3 regions of the Breoghania sp. JC706 genome follow, and region 3 is predicted to be linked to each of the others. Evidence: riboswitches for the same ligand, from Rfam matches in the RefSeq annotation. Region 3 holds a riboswitch; each other region holds the start of a gene.

What was found. A riboswitch is a leader RNA that binds a small molecule or an ion and turns the genes downstream of it on or off. The one in region 3 is predicted to bind thiamine pyrophosphate.
Region 1: another riboswitch for thiamine pyrophosphate. It lies ahead of thiM (hydroxyethylthiazole kinase); the one in region 3 lies ahead of V2L18_RS01390 (hydroxyethylthiazole kinase).
Region 2: another riboswitch for thiamine pyrophosphate. It lies ahead of V2L18_RS07615 (ABC transporter permease); the one in region 3 lies ahead of V2L18_RS01390 (hydroxyethylthiazole kinase).

Annotation. Positions count from the first base shown of each region.
Region 1 covers NZ_JBANCG010000006.1:265,691-268,958, forward strand. Annotated here, with positions in the region: gene ybaK (Cys-tRNA(Pro) deacylase) at 78-557, opposite strand; gene V2L18_RS14350 (DUF4186 domain-containing protein) at 554-955, opposite strand; TPP riboswitch at 1,172-1,303, shown strand; gene thiM (hydroxyethylthiazole kinase) at 1,386-2,204, shown strand; gene thiE (thiamine phosphate synthase) at 2,265-2,912, shown strand; gene V2L18_RS14365 (cytochrome c) at 2,950-3,268, opposite strand, start outside.
Region 2 covers NZ_JBANCG010000003.1:380,323-383,590, reverse strand. Annotated here, with positions in the region: gene V2L18_RS07620 (ABC transporter substrate-binding protein) at 1-678, opposite strand, end outside; gene V2L18_RS07615 (ABC transporter permease) at 731-1,489, opposite strand; TPP riboswitch at 1,846-1,981, opposite strand; gene V2L18_RS07610 (hypothetical protein) at 2,071-3,268, opposite strand, start outside.
Region 3 covers NZ_JBANCG010000001.1:317,361-320,628, reverse strand. Annotated here, with positions in the region: gene thiD (bifunctional hydroxymethylpyrimidine kinase/phosphomethylpyrimidine kinase) at 1-361, opposite strand, end outside; gene V2L18_RS01390 (hydroxyethylthiazole kinase) at 384-1,208, opposite strand; TPP riboswitch at 1,345-1,445, opposite strand; gene V2L18_RS01385 (Lrp/AsnC ligand binding domain-containing protein) at 1,583-1,819, shown strand; gene V2L18_RS01380 (DMT family transporter) at 1,946-2,875, opposite strand; gene V2L18_RS01375 (xanthine dehydrogenase family protein molybdopterin-binding subunit) at 3,119-3,268, opposite strand, start outside.

The DNA of each region.
Region 1 (3,268 bases), on a different contig from region 3:
CGGATCTGCGGGGCGTGATCCCGGAAAGGGAGATGTGGACGCAGATCCGGCCGGCAAGGCGCTCGGCCGTCCCCCCCTCACTCCTCCGCACAAACCCCCGCCACCGTCGCGCCCACCACCTCCACCGCATCCTTCGGCGCCAGCATCACCATCAGCCCGCGTTTGCCGCCGTTGATGACGACTTCCTCGTGCGCCATCGCCGCTTCCTCGATCACGGTCGGGTGGCGCTTTCGCTGGCCGAAGGGGCTGATGCCGCCCTTGTGGTAGCCGGTCAGCCGTTCCGCCTTGGCCGTGTCCATCATCGCGGCCGACTTGCCGCCCAGCGCCGCCGCTATCCTTTTCATCGACAGGCTGGCATTCGACGGGATGACCGCGCAGGCAGGCCGCCCGTCCACCTCGATCATCAGCGTCTTCAGAACGCGTTCCGGCGGCAGGCCCACGGCCTCTGCCGCGTGCAGGCCGATCTGGTGCTGGCCGGCCACAAAATCGTATTCGTGCGTGCGAAAGGCGACCTTCGCCTTTTTCAGCATCTGGGTTGCGGGGGTGCCGGTGCTCAACGGTTCGTCTTCCTGTTCGTGTTGTCGTTCATGTCCCGGATGATCCAGGTCATCACCACCTCCACCACATGGGCCTGTTCGGCCTCGCTCAGCGGCCGGCCTTTCTCGATCCCGTGCCACTTCATCAGGCAACCCCGGCAGCAGGTGGCCGTTGCGTGCTGGGCAACGAAGACCGGGTGGCCCCGCATCGGCGTCTGCTTGCCGTCGTTGGCGGGCCTGGCCGGGGCAAGGCGCTTTTCGATGAAATCGGCGGCATGGCGCGCGATTGTCTCGCGGCCCTTCGCCCGCGCATAGGCGCGGTCCTTCGCGTTCAGCGTGAAGCGGGAGCGGAAGGTGGAGCGCGACAGCCGGTCGAACAGGCTGGCAATGTCGGCTTGCGTCGTTGAGGAGGGATCCATCGTCAGTGTGTCCGGAGAGGGGCTTGTCCGGTGTCGGCGCCCGGGGCCGCCTTCCCGGCAAGGCGCGCATCGGGGCCTGACCGGTTCTGTTTAGAATAGCGCAGCGCGGGAGGCCAGCCCCAATTCCCGCCCGCGCCGGCGCGGGCGTCCGCAGGGGGTGTCCGTCGTTTTCCCCTTCTGCCCCTTGCCCTTGCGCCGCGTTGGCCTAAACTCCGGTGCGACTCAACGGGGTGCCGTCCCGTCCCGCGCAACGTTTCGCGCCTGCCACGGGGCCGGCTGAGAGGCATTCGCCAACCCGTCGAACCTGATCCGGATCATGCCGGCGGAGGGATTGAGGGCAAGCGTCGGGCAGGGCTATTTGCGGCCCACGTCGCGCGCGTTCCCCTCCCGGAAGATCCATCCGCCGGAAAAGCCCACGGGGAAAGACCAGATGACAGACACCGCTCTGCCGACCCTCGACGAAGCCGGCCGCCTGCGCGATGCGGTGCGCAGCCAGGGGCCGCTCGTCCAGAACATCACCAACTATGTCGCCATGACGCTTTCGGCCAACGTGCTGCTGGCCGCCGGCGCCTCGCCCGCGATGGTGCACGCGGAAGAGGAGGTGGCCGATTTCGTCAAGATCGCCTCCGCCCTCGTCGTCAACATCGGCACGCTGTCGCCCTCCTGGGTCTCCGCCATGGTCATCGCGGCCGAAGCGGCAGGGGAAGGCGGCAAGCCCTGGGTGCTCGATCCGGTGGGCTGTGGCGCCACCCCCTACCGCACAGAGACGGCGCGCAGGCTCGCCTCCCTGAAGCCCGCCGTCATCCGCGGTAACGCGTCCGAAATCATCGCGCTCGCCGGCGCATCGGGCGCGGCACCCAAGGGGGTGGACAGCGCGGTCTCCTCGCAGGCCGCCGTCGGGCCGGGCCGCGCGCTCGCCCAGGCGACCGGCGCGGTCATCGCGATTACCGGCGAGGTCGATTTCGTGGTCGATGCCACCCGCACCGCTGCGATCGAGGGCGGCGACGAGCTGATGCCGCTGTCCACCGGCGTCGGCTGCGCGCTGAGCGGGCTTGTCGGCGCCTATGCGGCGGTCACGCCCGATCCCTTCGCGGCCGCCGTGGCCGCGCTCGCGGTCTACGGCGCGGCCGGCAGCATCGCCGCGCGCGGTTCAGGCGGCCCCGGCGACATTCCCGCAAGACTGTGCAACGCACTCCACCGGATGGACGGCGAGGACCTGCGCGCCAACGCCACGATCCGCCCCGCCTGAGGCGTCACGTCTGAGCCCTCACGCCCGAGCCTTCCCGTACCCCAGCCTCAAGGTATCGCCATGCCCCGTCCCGCCTTCGATCTCTCGCTCTATCTCGTCACCGACACGCCGCAATGCGGGGCGCGCGGGGTGGTGGAAACGGCGGCGGCGGCGGCACGCGGCGGGGCGACGCTCGTGCAGCTGCGCGATCCTTTCGCCAAGACGCGGGAACTGGTCGAGCTTGCCCGCGCGCTGAAGGCGGCGCTGGAACCGTTTTCCGTGCCGCTCGTCATCAACGACCGCATCGACGTGGCGCTCGCCTCGAAGGCGCCGGGCGTCCACATCGGGCAGAAGGACATGACCCCGCGCGATGCCCGCGCGCTCATCGGTCCCGATGTCTTTCTGGGCCTATCCGTCGGCTCGCTGGAGGAACTGGCGGCTTCCGATCTCGGCGCGATCGATTATGTCGGCATCGGCCCCTATCGCGGCACCGCCACGAAGACGGACGCCGGCAACGCCATCGGCCTGTCCGGCTTCAAGACGGTGCGCGAGAAGATCGACCTGCCGGCGGTCGCCATCGGCGGCATCAAGGCGGAACATGTGGGCGAGCTGATCGCGGCGGGGGCGGACGGGGTCGCCGTCGTCTCCGCCATCTGCATGGCCGACGATCCGCAGGCCGCGACCGCCGAACTCGCCGGCCGCATCGCCGAGGCCCGCGCCCGGGCGTAGGAGGCGGGTTCCGCCCGAAAAGGGAAGGGGGATACCGTCAGTCGATGCCGTTCGCCCGCTGCAAGGCCCGCACATAGGCGATGATCGGGCGCACCTCTTCCTGGGTGATCTGCGTCTGGGCGGGCATGTCGCCGAAGCGCCAGTGGTGGGCGCGCACGCCGCGCTGCGCGGCCATGTAGAACGACATGTCGCCGTGGTGGGAGGGCTTGTAGATCGGGTTCAGGAACGGCGGCCCCTGATCGGTGCCCGTGGCGTTCTCGCCGTGGCAGGCGGCGCAATTGTCGTTGAACAGCTTCCTGCCCGCGCTCTGGTAGGCGCTCAGCTGCGGAATGACGGGATCCGCCGCGACCGCGCGC
Region 2 (3,268 bases), on a different contig from region 3:
CGGCAGGCGGTCGTCGTCGAGCTTGTCCTTGTTGGCGATGTAGATCAGCTCGTCATAGGCCGGCACGCCGTGCTCTTCCGGGTAGATCGCGAAGCCCGGGTTGCCCTCCGCCTCAAGCTGGTTCAGCTCGATGTTGCGATAGGCGCCGACCACCGCATCGACCTGGCCGGAAAGAAGCGCCGGCGTCAGCGCGAAGTTGACGTTGATCATCTCCACGTCGTCCTCCGACAGGCCGACTGTACCGAGCATGGTCGACAGGATCGCGTCCTCAAAGCCCGAGATCGAGAAGCCGATCTTCTTGCCCTTGAGATCCTCAAGCGATTTCACCGGCCCGCTTTTCAGCGCGATCACCGTGTTGAGCGGGGTGGAGATCAGCGTCCCGATGCGCCTGACCGGCAGCCCCTCCTGCACCTGCTCGTAAAGCGTCGGCTGGTAGGAGACCGCGATATCGCCCTGCCCGGCGGCCACGAGACGCGGCGGGGCGGACGGGTCAGCCGGCGTCACCAGTTCCACGTCCAGCCCCTCGGCTTCGAAATATCCGCCCTCCTTGGCCACCACCAGCGGGCCATGGTCGGCATTGACGTACCAGTCGAGCAGCACGGTCAGCTTGTCGGCGGCCTGTGCCGCCCCCCCGGCGAAGGCGGCGGCGAAGGCCAGCGCGGCGAAAGTCGCTTTCATCGATTTCAGCATATGAGGTCTCCTCTCTTTCAATTTTCCCGGTCCGGCCTTCTCAGGCCTGTTCGGATTGCCAGGGCGTCATCGCCCGGGTCGTCTTGTCGACGATCGTGCGAAGAAGAAGCGCCATCGCGGCGAGCAGCACGAGCGCCGCGAACACCATGTCGGCCTGCGCGCGGGCATTCGCCTGCAGCATGACGAAGCCTAACCCTTGCGAGGAGCCGACCCATTCCCCCACGATCGCCCCGATGGGTGCGAAGACGGCGGCGACCCTCAGGCCGGAGCCCAGCGCGGGCAGCGCGGCGGGCACGCGGATCAGCATCAGCGTCTGCCAGGGCGTGGCGCGCACGAGCTTGGCGTAGTCGAGAAGGTCGGGGTCGGTGCGGCGCAGCCCGTCGTAGAAGGCGGAGGTGACGGGAAAGAAGATGATCAGGCTCGCCATGACGATCTTGGAGGCAAGCCCGAAGCCGAACCACAGCACCAAAAGCGGCGCGATGGCAAAGACCGGCAGCGCCTGGCTGACCACCACGACCGGCAGCAGGTAGCGCCGCGCCAGCGGCAGTACCGAAAGCGTCAGCGCCAGCACGACCCCGCCGACGACGCCGAAGACGAGCCCCAGCACCGTCTCGTAGGCCGTGATGCCGGCCTGGTGGAACAGGAAGTCGGCGCGCGCGACCAGCACCTCGGCCACCCGGGAGGGCGGAGGCAGCATGTAGGAGGGCAGCCTCAGGCCGCGCACGGCCAGTTCCCACGCCCCCATGAGCAGGACAGCGGTTACAAGCCCGCGCACGATACGCCGTTGGAATTCAGACATGATCTTCCTTGAGCCGGAGGACCTCAGGCGGTTGCGATTGCCCAGGCGCGGGAAACGGCAGGACCGGGAAAACGGCACACCGCATGGCCCGCCGGTTGCCGGTGTCAATCGACGCCTTGCGAAGGATCAGGAAACCGGAAGGGCGAAATACCGCCCTGCTTGCCACCCCAGTGAGTGTGCCAATGAACAATCCGACGGGCACACCGTTCTCCCGCAACCGGGCGGCATGTCCGAGCTGGGCGCCATACCGGAGTACGGCAGTCTTGAAATCGGTCTGCCGCGCTCTTGCGCAGCATGCAGATGAAACATGGGATCTCCCCGTCCTTGACACCAAAGACCATGGAGACCCGGGAAAATAGGGCTCAGGTTTCCGTCCCTTCGCCGGCATGACCCGGATCAGGTTCGAAGGGTTCGGCCCCTGCCCTCCCGCACTTGTAGCGGATCGGAACTGGCCATCTCAGTTCGCGTTCGCGAACACCCCTCGGAAGTAATGTCAGTGTGGGGCGGTTCGCATGGCAATGCAAGGGGGGCGGCGCGGAGGCCCCTCATGGCAGGCCGAGGCACTCACGACGGGAGCGGCCCTAGCTCTTCGTCCAGGCATCCAGTGCGGTCTGGACGACGCGGTCGCCGGGCGAGCCCTTTTCCAGCGTCAGGATGGCGCGCTTGCCGGTCTCGTAGAGGATCGGAATGTCGATCCAGCCGCGGTCGCGCAGAAGCGCGATGTTGCGTTCCCGCTCGTCCGGAATGGAAGAGAGCGCCACCCAGAAGAAGCCGTCCGCGACACGGACCGAGGCCCCGCGCAGCGCATCGCCGCGCGCCTCCTCGGTGGTCTTCATGATCAGCCCCGGCACCGACGAGATCCCCTTGCCGGCGAAATCCTTCGGCAGGTTGAACTTCAGCTCGATGAGGTGGCTCGCCGGCAGCGTCTTGTCCTGGTTGGGACGGATCGTCAGTTCCACCGCCACGTCACGGCCCGGAATGGTGATCTGGGCCTTGATGACCGTGTCCGACTTGCTCCCGCCGGCCGGCGTTTCCTGCGCCGTCGACCACAGCACCCGGCCCTGCTCGGCCGAGCCGCCGGAACTGGCGTCCGCGCTTTCCTCGTAAAGAATCGCGCGCTGGGCGACCGGCGTCGCCTGCGAGGCGGAAGCCGGAGCCTGGGTATCGGAATTCGCCGCCGCCGGCGCGGTCGCGGCCGCGCTATTGTCCGGCTCGCCGGCCTGGGTCGCGTCCGGCTCGTCGACGGAGGTTTCCGGCTCGCCGCCCTGCGGGGCGACCGTCACCCCATCCTCGGCCGGCGGCACCACACGCGTCGTCGTCACCGCGCGCGCATCGGGCGCGGCCGGCGACCCGTCGTCGTTGAGAAGCCGGGCCGTGTCCTTGCCGCCCTCCGAAGAGGCGGGCTCGTCCGTGCCGGAGGCCGTGTCGCTCGCCTGCGGCGTGTCCGACCCGGAAAACATCGCCAGAATGGAATCGCGCTGGGTGTAGACCACGCTCACCAGCCCGATGAAGACGACGATGGCCACCACCGCCGCGCCGATCATCGGCAGCCGCGAGGGCCGAAGGTCGCGATCGGAATAGCGCGGCATGGTCGAGGCGGTCGGATCCTGCGCGCCGCGCGTCATGGCATCGAGGTCGGAAATCGCATCCCGTCCCCGTCTACCGTTTTCGGGGCCGCCGTTTTGGGGACCACCGTTGCCCGACTTGCCGTTGCCGCGCGGCTCGGTACCCTGTTCCGGCGCCTCCGCCGCGCCGCCGTTGCCGTTGCGCGCCGGCTTC
Region 3 (3,268 bases):
CCGCATCATCCGCGATCAGCGGATCGCCCGAGGCCGCCACCATGACCGGATCGAGAACGACGTTCTTCACCGCCCAGCGCTCAAGCCCCGAAGCCACGACCTCGATGGTGTCGGTGCGCGACAGCATGCCGATCTTGGTGGCCTTGACGTCGAGATCGGAATAGATGGCATCGATCTGCGCGGTAACGAAATCCGGCGGCACATCGTGGATGCCGGAAACGCGGCGCGTGTTCTGCGCCGTCAGCGCGGCGATGACGCTCGCGCCGTAGACACCCAGAGCCGAAAACGTCTTCAGATCCGCCTGGGTGCCCGCTCCGCCGCCGGAGTCCGACCCGGCTATCGTTACCGCGATTGCCGTCATGGGGTTTTCCCGCTCCCTGTTTTCAGTCCACCGTTTCCGCGACGAGATCCGCCGCGTCGACGTTCTCCCGCATGATATCGAGCCGGTCGCGAAGATCGTCCACGTCAAGCCCGTGCAGCGCATCGACGAGCGCACCGGCAAAGCCGCCCGGTCCGGCGGCGCGCTCTGCGGCGATCTCGCCGGCAACATTGACGATGGAGACGCCGGCAGCGGCCGCGACCAGCGGATCCGGCTCGACGGCGAGTGCAGCGGTGGCGACAGCCGTCACAGCCCGCCCCATGGCAGGCACGCGGGCCATCATCTCGTGACCGTTTGCAAGCGCGTACTGCCGCATCCCGTCGCTGACCGTGTCCACGACGCCGCTCAGGATGACCGTCATGCGTTGCGCCTTCGCGAAGCCCGCAATCGAATCGGTCGGCGGCAGCAAGACCAGGAGTTCGGAAACGTTGGCGCGCAGGATGCGCGGTTGCCGCCTCAGGAGCCGCACCGCCAGTTCGCGGCGCGCGGACGCGCGGTCGATGGCGACGGGGGCGAGAACCCAGGGGATGCCGGCGACATCGGCGCCCTCGATGGCCCGTTCGACGGTCTTTGCCGTCATTGTCTCCGTGGCACCGAGATCGACGAGGAGTGCATCGGCGCTGGCCGCGAAATCGCGCACCTCTTCCGGCGCGCCGCCCATGGTGGGAACGGCCCCCATCGCCAGGAGAAGTTCGGCCGTGCGCTCCTGCGCCAGCGAGCCGGTCAGGCAGTGGATGCGCGGCCCGATGAGCCGAAGCCGCTTCAACACCGAGGAAATGCGCGCCGACAGCGGCAGGTGATCGCCGGCGAGGCGACCGGCGGCGCTCATGTCCGCGTCGCCATCCTCTTCGCACCAGCCGTCGTTGGGCCCAAGGCGGGCAGACGCGCCCACGTCGCTTGCGCTCGAAACGGATTTCGGGCTTTTGAATGATGTGGATTGGTGCCCTGTACGGGCTGTGCTGATCGTTCTCTTCATTCCAATTCCCTCCGCCGGCATGATCCGGTTCAGGTTCGAGGGGTTGGCGCTAAGCCTCTCAGCCCTTGTCGGGCACCCCCATTGGATGAATTAACACCTAGTAGGAACGGCAGGCCATGACAAGGGCGACGGTACACCGCTGTGCGTCCTCGCACGGCAAGCTTGCCCCAGGCAGTGCAATCCGTTTGATTGGGGCGAATTCGCTTCACGCCCACCCGGAGACATTCATGATCCCCTTCTTCGTGCTTATCAAATGCGACCTTGGAAAATCTTACGAGGTGGCCAACGAACTCGCCGATGCCGAGATCGCTTCGGAGATCTATTCCACCGCCGGAGACTACGACCTGCTGGCGAAGTTCTACGTGGAGAACGGCACGGATATCGGCCAGTTCGTGAACCAGAAGGTCCACTCCATCAGCCACATCCAGGACACGAAGACGATCCTCACCTTCAAGGCGTTCTGATAAAGGGCAAGGCACTCCGGCGCATCTGGCCGCCGCACGCGGACGTGAAGCCCGCGAACGGCGGCCGTTTTTGCGAATCAGACCTTCGGATCGCCGATAGGCGGCATCCGCTTTACCCGCCTTCGCTCACACCTTGCCCGGCGTCGAGGCGCGGCGGGCGCGGGTGCGGTCGATGCCGAGGCGGTGTTCGCGGTAGAGGACGAACAACCCGGCCGCGATGACGACCGCGGAACCGACGATGACGAGCGGTCCCGGAACTTCGGCGAACATCAGCCAGCCGAGCGCGGTGGCCCAGATGATGGTGGTGTAGTCGAAGGGCGCGATCGTCGAGGCGTCGGCAAAGCGATAGCTCGTCGTCATCAGGATCTGCCCCAGCCCGCCGAGAAGCCCGATCGCGATCATCACCAGCCATTGCTCCGCATTCGGCATCACCCAGGCCTGGCTCGGCCAGAGGAGCCCGAGCGGGATCGTCGCCAGCGCGATGACCGAGGAGGAGGCGGAAAACCACACGACGATGGTGGAGGACCGCTCCGACGTGATCAGCTTGCGCACGATGATCGCCGCCCCCGCCATGAACAGCGTCGCGGTCAGTGCCAGGCTGGCACCGACGGCGGTGCCGTGGTCGAGGTGGCTGTTGCCGAGGTTCGGCGACAGGATGATGATCACACCGACGAAACCGACGCCGACCGCGCTCCAGCGGTAGATGCCCACCACCTCGCTCAGCAGGAACACCGCCATGACGACGGTGAGAAGCGGCGCGGCATAGCCGATCGCCGTGGCATCGGGCAGCGGAATGAAGGCGAGCGCCGCGAAATTGAGCCCCATCGCCGACACGCCGACAATGGCGCGCAGGAAATGGCCCAGCGGCCGCTGCGTCTTGAGCGCCAGGGGCAGCTGGCCCTGGAAAGCCATCATCAAGAGCACCGGAACCATGCCGATGAAGTTGCGTGCAAAGACGACTTCTCCGGTCGGCACCTCGTCGATGACCAGCTTGATCAGCGCCGACATCACGGTGAACACGATGGTGGAAAGGATCTTGAGGACGATGCCGAGCATGGGTCGGCGCTGCGTTTCGTATACAGGCGTCGGCGACGCACCGGAAGACATCTAGAACTGCTGCTTTCAGGCCACGGAAGCGGTGGCGGTCGGAGGGAAGGCGCCAACAGGCGTCAGGTCTGGAAGCGGTCGCCGCCAGGGCGACCGGTCCCGGTTCTCGAGCCTCCTGCCCTCAGGCTCTCATGGCCTGATGGCAGAAAGCTGCCCGATGCACAAGTGCCGCGGCGCCAGCCACGCGCGCCGTCAGGCCTGGGCCGCGCGGATCGCCTGCCAGACCCGCTCCGGCGTCGCCGGCATGTCGATATGGGCCACGCCCGCGCCGCGCCTGAGCGCATCGCCGACCGCATTCATCACGGCGCCGCAACCACCGATGGTGCCGGCCTCGCCCGCGCC